One region of the Stutzerimonas chloritidismutans genome, then DNA from elsewhere that is predicted to be linked to it. Evidence: predicted binding sites of a transcription regulator. Region 1 holds the regulator's gene; the other holds the start of a gene.

Region 1 (3,662 bases):
CTGGGCCGGATCCTCGACGTGCCGGTGGTGCAGATCGATCCTAGCCAGCCGCTGAGCAAATCGCTGGCCTCGCTGGCGCGTAAGCGGATCATCCTGATCGACACCGCCGGCTTGCCGGCAAGCGATCCGACGCTGCGCATGCAGCTCGAAGCGCTGTCGGACAAGGGCGTCAAATCGAAGAATTACCTGGTGCTGGCGGCAACCAGCCAGAGCCAGGTGCTTAAGGCCGCATGGCACAACTATCGTCGTTGTGGGCTGGCCGGTTGTATCCTGACGAAGCTCGATGAGGCGGGCAGCCTTGGCGATGTACTCGGTCTCACGATCAGCCAGCATTTGCCGATAGCCTACCTCGCCGATGGTCCCCGGATTCCTGACGACCTGCATCTGCCGCGCAGCCATCAGCTGGTCAGTCGGGCGGTGAGCCTGCAGTCCGGCGAGGAGCCGAGCGAAGAAACCATGGCCGACATGTTCGCCGGGTTGTACAACGGCTCGTCACGGCGGGCTGGATGATGCTGCGACAGCGGTACTCGAATGAATCAGATGCGTGCCATGCGGACGCATCGCCGGCCGCAAGGCCCCAGCAAGATATAGGCATGTGAACATGGGTATGCATCCCGTACAGGTGATTGCGGTGACTGGCGGCAAGGGTGGCGTCGGCAAGACCAACGTGTCGGTCAATCTGGCACTGGCGCTGGCCGACCTCGGCCGGCGTGTGGTGTTGCTTGACGCCGACCTTGGCCTGGCCAACGTCGACGTGCTGCTGGGGCTTACCACCAAGCGCACCCTGGCTGACGTCATCGCTGGCGAATGTGATCTGCGCGACGTACTGATCCAGGGGCCGGGCGGCATCCGCGTAGTGCCGGCCGCATCCGGCACGCAGAGCATGGTGCAGCTGTCTTCCCTGCAGCACGCCGGGTTGATCCAGGCGTTCAGCGAGCTTGGCGACGAGCTCGACGTGCTGATCATCGACACCGCGGCTGGCATCGGCGATTCCGTGGTGAGCTTCGTGCGCGCAGCTCAGGAAGTGCTGCTGGTGGTCACCGACGAGCCCACGTCCATCACCGACGCCTATGCACTTATCAAGCTGCTGAACCGCGATTACGGCATCAGCCGCTTCCGCGTGTTGGCCAACATGGCTCACGCACCGCAGGAAGGCCGCAATTTGTTCGCCAAGCTGACCAAGGTTACCGAGCGCTTTCTCGACGTGGCGCTGCAGTATGTCGGTGCGGTTCCTTACGACGAAGCGGTGCGCAAGGCCGTGCAGAAGCAGCGCGCTGTCTATGAAGCGTACCCGCGCTCGAAATGTGCACTAGCCTTCAAGGCGATCGCGCAGAAGGTTGATACCTGGCCGCTGCCGGCGACGCCGCGGGGTCATCTCGAGTTCTTCGTAGAGCGCCTCATCAGCCCCGCTTCACCCAGCCACGAATGACAGGTGCCGGATCCGCTATGTATTACAGCAAGGCTCAGGCAAAGGATGCGCAGTACCGCCTGATCGATCAGTACGCCCCATTGGTCAAGCGAATCGCTTACCACTTGTTGGCGCGTCTGCCTGCAAGCGTGCAAGTGGACGATCTGATTCAGGCTGGAATGATCGGACTGCTGGAAGCAGCTAAGAAATACGACGCGGGCAAGGGTGCCAGCTTCGAAACCTACGCAGGTATCCGCATTCGCGGCACCATGCTGGACGAAGTCCGCAAGGGTGACTGGGCGCCGCGCTCGGTGCATCGCAATTCGCGGATGGTCAGCGAGGCGATCCGGGCGATCGAAGCGAAAACCGGGCGCGACGCTAAAGATCACGAGGTTGCGGCCGAACTTAAGCTAAGTCTCGACGAGTATTACGGCATTCTGGGCGATACGCTGGGCAGTCGCCTGTTCAGCTTCGACGATCTGCTGCAGGAAGGCGATCATGGCGAGCTCGAGGAAGACGCTGCCAGTCTCCACCCGGAGCCGTTCCGTGATCTCGAGGATGAACGTTTTCAGCAGGCGCTGGCCGACGCCATCGCCAACCTGCCCGAGCGTGAAAAGCTGGTGCTGTCGCTGTATTACGACGAAGAATTGAATTTGAAGGAAATCGGTCAGGTGCTGGGGGTCAGCGAGTCGCGTGTGAGCCAGTTGCATAGCCAGTGCGCTGCGCGCTTGCGCGCGCGCCTCGGCGAATGGCGCGCCAATTGACGATTGTTTGCGGTATGACGTGCTCGGTTTGCTGAGGCATTTTGGGACTTACGGAGGTCGACTTGGACAAGAACATGAAAATCCTCATCGTCGATGACTTCTCGACGATGAGACGAATCATCAAGAACCTCCTGCGTGATCTGGGGTTCACCAACACCGCCGAAGCGGATGACGGTACTACCGCGCTGCCGATGCTCAAGAGCGGCAGCTTCGACTTCCTGGTGACCGACTGGAACATGCCGGGAATGAGCGGCATCGATCTGCTGCGCACTGTGCGTGCCGATGAGCGCCTCAAGCACCTGCCGGTGCTGATGGTGACGGCCGAAGCGAAACGCGATCAGATCATCGAAGCCGCCCAGGCCGGGGTTAACGGCTATGTGGTCAAGCCTTTCACTGCCCAGGTGCTCAAGGAGAAGATCGAGAAGATCTTCGAGCGCGTCAACGGCTGAAGCAGCAACGCCGCGAGGGCACTATGACGCAAGCAGACCAAAGCCTGGCAGAGTTCGAAGCGACTCTGAAGGCGCATGCACCCAAGTTGATCGAAAGTCTGCAGCAGGGCCGCTTCGATGAAGCGACGCAGATGTTCAATGAGCTGAATCAGGTGCGCAACCACGGGCTTTACCTGGAAGTTGGCAAGCTCACCCGAGAGCTGCACAACGCCATCGTCAAGCTCGAGATGGACACCTGCGCCACCGGCGGCGACCCGTCGCCGATCACGGACGCGACCGATCGCCTGTCCTACGTGGTGGAGATGACCGAGAAGGCTGCCAACCGCACCATGGACCTGGTCGAAGAATCAGCGCCGCTGGTGAACTATGTGAGCTATGAGGCGCAGAGCCTGACAGCCGACTGGCAGCGCTTCATGCGTCGTGAAATGAACGCCGATCAGTTCCGCGACCTAGTCAAGCGCATCGACCAGTACTTGCAGCGCAGCATGAACGACGGCGGCCAGTTGTCGCAGAACCTCAGCGAAATAATGCTGGCTCAGGACTTCCAGGATCTGACCGGGCAGGTGATCAAGCGAGTGACCCGCCTCATCAGTGACCTCGAAAGCAACCTGCTCAATCTTGTCCTGATGGCGGGGCAGGTTGATCGCGTGGCAGGCATCCAGCATGACCGCGAGGCGATGCGCGCCGAGCAGGAAAAGAAAAAACAAGAAAAAGAGCCTTCCAAGGGTGAAGGTCCGCAGATGCATGCCGATATGCGTGAAGACGTCGTTTCCGGCCAGGACGATGTCGATGATCTGCTTTCAAGCCTGGGCTTTTAGGGGAAGTGAATATGAGCTTCGACGCCGATGAAGAAATCCTCCAGGACTTCCTGGTAGAGGCCGGCGAGATTCTCGAACTATTGTCCGAGCAACTCGTGGAGCTGGAAAGCAGCCCCGATGACATGGCGTTGCTCAATGCGATTTTTCGCGGGTTCCATACGGTCAAGGGCGGTGCCGGGTTCCTCCAGCTGCATGAGCTGGTGGAGTGCTGCCATATCGCCGA
Region 2 (3,662 bases), 930 kb from region 1:
TTGGCCGAGCAGATGTTCGACGTCCGGTGATGGCCATCTTGTTAGGCCGAGATGGCCATTCGAACCGTTAGTCGGGGAGGGAGTCGAGCGGCGCAAAAAATTGGCGTCAAAGTTCAAGTGAGGGGCCAGGCCTTCCGATAACGGAGCAAGTCACGGTTTGTGGCGTTGTTCCGTTTTTTCATGGAGAAGGTAGTCCCATGTCCATTCGCTCGCTCACTATTGGTAAACGCTCAACACTGGGTTTCGGCCTGATTGGCCTGCTCGTCCTCTTCCTCGGCCTGTTCGCACTGAACCAGATGGCCAACATGCGCAACGAGAGCAAGGAGGTCGATGAGAACTGGCTACCCAGCATCATGGCGCTCAGTGAACTCAACGTCACGGTCATGCGCATTCGAGCCAATACCCTGCGCCTGGCTCTGGCTGAAGAGTCACAGATGGTGCAGGAGACCGCCCAGCGCTTGACCCAGATGCGCAGCGAAGTGGCTCAACGTGATGCCGATTACGCCAAGCGAGTAACCACGGCCGACGAGCGCGCAGCGTATGAGCGCTTCAAGCAGGGTTTCGACCAGTATCTGCTGCTGCAACAGCGCGTCGTGGATCATGTAGTCCGAGGCGAGCGCGCCCAGGCCGTGACGATAGTCAACGGCGAAATCAACGGGCACGCCGACAACGTAACCGCTTCGTTGAACCAGCTTCTGACTATCAACAACGAGGAGGCCAACCGGGCGGCCGAGCGTGCGTCCTTGCAATACGACACAGCCCTGAGTTGGGTGGTGGTCACGCTGGTACTCGCCGCTGGCATTACGATCACGCTTGCCTGGGTCTTTACCCGGAGCGTTGTGGGTCCGCTGGGGATGGCCGTTTCGGTAGCCGAGCGTATCGCTGGTGGTGACCTGACCGGAGACTTCGCTGTCGATGGCAAGGACGAGCCGGCCCGCCTGCTGACATCACTGAAAGCCATGCAGGCCAATCTGCGCGGGACCATTCAGGGCATCGCCGAATCCTCCAATCAGCTTGCCTCGGCGGCTGAAGAGCTCAATGCGGTGACCGAAGACTCTACCCGTGGCCTGCACCAGCAGAACCACGAGATCGAGCAAGCGGCTGCCGCCGTGAATGAGATGACCGCAGCCGTAGATGAAGTGGCGCGCAACGCGGTGGCTACCTCCGAGGCCTCCCAGGACTCCAACGACACCGCACAGCGCGGTCGCAAGCAGGTGATGCAGACAGTCGAGTCGATCAATCTGCTGGCAAGCGACGTGACCAATACCGCTGGAGAGGTGGAGCATCTTGCCGGTCAGGTGCGAGACATAAGCAAGGTGCTTGAAGTGATCCGCTCGATTGCCGAACAGACCAATCTGCTCGCACTGAACGCCGCGATCGAGGCGGCCCGGGCTGGCGATGCTGGCCGCGGCTTTGCGGTGGTGGCCGACGAGGTACGTGCTCTGGCGCATCGTACCCAGCAGTCCACCGGTGAGATCGAGCAGATGATTGGCAGCGTGCATCAGGGCACGGACAAGGCCGTGCATGCGATGCAATCGAGCAACGAGCGTGCCCGTACTACGTTGGAAATGGCTCGGGCGGCCGGCGAAGCCCTTGATGGCATCACCTCGGCGATCAGCCAGATCAGCGAGCGTAACCTGGTGATTGCCAGCGCCTCAGAAGAACAGGCTCAGGTCGCGCGGGAAGTGGATCGGAATCTGGTTAATATCCGTGACCTGTCGCTGCAGTCCTCGGCAGGTGCCAATCAGACGAGCGCGGCCAGTCAGGAACTGGCCCGCTTGGCCATCGACCTGAACGGCTTGGTGGCGCGTTTCAGGATCTAACTGCTCGCCTAATAAAAACCACGTTAAATTCAAGGTTTTTACCGTTCGTCGTAAAGTTTCCTCCCGCCAAGGCGATAATGTTGCATAAGCAGCGTTACCCCGGGGGGGACTTTATATGGTTAGGCAAATCAGTATTGCGATTCGTGCAGGGTTAGGTTTTGGCGCCGTGGCCCTGCTGGTATTTTTGCTGGGAGGCTTTTCTCTGCAGCAGATGACTACCATGCAACGGGAGTCCGTGGAGGTCAGTGAGCACTGGCTTCCTGCGATTCTTCGCATGGGTGATGTGAATCAGCAGTTCCTACGCATCCGTGCCGCCACTCTGCGTCTTCTCTTGGCTGATTCACCAACGAATCAGCGCACGGCAGTAGCTGCTATCGAAAAAACCAAAGTTGAGTTTCGGCAAGCTCGTGAAGAAGTGGATCCGCTGATTCGCACTGCAGAAGGTCGTTCGATCATCACGCGCTTCGATAAGGCCATGGCAGATTACGAGCGTTTCCAGACGCAGATCGTAGAGCTCGCGCTGAAAGGCGATCTTGACGGAGCGAGAGCATTAACGCGCGGCGAACTCAATCAGCATGCCGATGCCGCTTCCCAAGCAGTCGGGGATCTGATTGCTCTTTCCCGCGGAAAAGCTCTGGAGGCGGCGCGGCTGTCCGACGAAACTGCGTCGAGTGCGTTCAATGGAGTTGTAGTGGCGATGCTGCTGGCAGCAGTCCTGACAGTTGCCCTGGCTTTGCTGCTGACGCGCAGTATTGTGCGACCACTAAACGAGGCTGTAAGTGTTGCCGAGATCGTTGCTTCGGGCGATCTGACGCGTTGCATTCAGGTGATCGGGCGTGACGAGCCCGCTCGCCTGCTGACTGCGCTGGGGAGCATGCAGGCAAGCCTGCGCGAAACGATTCAGCGCATTGCTGACTCCTCCAGCCAGCTGGCTTCGGCGGCTGAGGAACTCAACGTCGTGACCGAAGATTCCACCCGCGGCCTCCACCAGCAGAATCAAGAGATTGAGCAGGCTGCAACGGCGGTCAACGAGATGACCACCGCGGTGGATGAGGTGGCGCGCAACGCCGTGGCGACCTCCGAAGCGTCGCGCGAGTCCGACCAGACAGCGCAGCATGGTCGTCAGCAGGTCATACGCACGGTTGACTCGATCGGCCTGTTGGCGGAAGACGTGACGATGACCGCGGCCGAAGTCGAGCGCCTAGCGGGGCAGGTGCGGGACATAAGCAAAGTGCTGGAAGTTATTCGCTCCATCGCCGAGCAAACCAACCTGCTGGCATTGAACGCCGCGATCGAGGCCGCGCGTGCAGGGGACGCTGGACGCGGTTTCGCGGTGGTAGCCGACGAGGTCCGGGCCTTGGCACATCGTACTCAGCAATCGACTGAAGAGATTGAGCAAATGATTGCTGACGTGCATCAGGGCACGGACAAGGCCGTGCACGCGATGCAATCGAGCAACGAGCGTGCCCGTACCACGTTGGAAATGGCTCGGGCGGCCGGCGAAGCTCTTGATGGCATCACCTCGGCGATCAGCCAGATCAGCGAACGCAACCTGGTGATTGCCAGCGCCTCAGAAGAACAGGCTCAGGTCGCGCGGGAAGTGGATCGGAATCTGGTTAATATCCGTGACCTCTCGCTGCAGTCCTCGGCAGGTGCCAATCAGACGAGCGCGGCCAGTCAGGAACTGGCTCGCTTGGCTATCGACCTGAATGGTCTGGTAGCGCGCTTTCAGGTGTGACATGCGCTAGCCGCAATGGCGCTTTCCCGCCGTCTGCGGGCGCTTCAGCAGCCGCCCGTGCCCCCGTGACAGCACAACGCTGGGCATGGGCGGGAGAGCGG

The links. The regulator FliA, encoded in region 1, starts transcription of late flagellar genes. The targets are predictions, from matches to a motif close to CTAAAGTTTNNNNNNNNNNNGCCGNTAA.
Region 2: LLJ08_RS11860 (methyl-accepting chemotaxis protein) is a predicted target of FliA. The motif match lies at 1,874-1,901, and genes of this name have one in related genera.

What each region holds. Positions count from the first base shown of each region.
Region 1 covers NZ_CP086067.1:1,647,173-1,650,834, forward strand. The annotation lists gene flhF (flagellar biosynthesis GTPase FlhF) at 1-510, shown strand, start outside; gene fleN (flagellar synthesis regulator FleN) at 602-1,429, shown strand; gene fliA (RNA polymerase sigma factor FliA) at 1,447-2,172, shown strand; gene LLJ08_RS07735 (chemotaxis response regulator CheY) at 2,247-2,621, shown strand; gene LLJ08_RS07740 (protein phosphatase CheZ) at 2,645-3,439, shown strand; gene LLJ08_RS07745 (chemotaxis protein CheA) at 3,451-3,662, shown strand, end outside.
Region 2 covers NZ_CP086067.1:2,575,701-2,579,362, reverse strand. The annotation lists gene LLJ08_RS11870 (DUF3859 domain-containing protein) at 1-30, shown strand, start outside; gene LLJ08_RS11865 (methyl-accepting chemotaxis protein) at 198-1,823, shown strand; gene LLJ08_RS11860 (methyl-accepting chemotaxis protein) at 1,939-3,561, shown strand.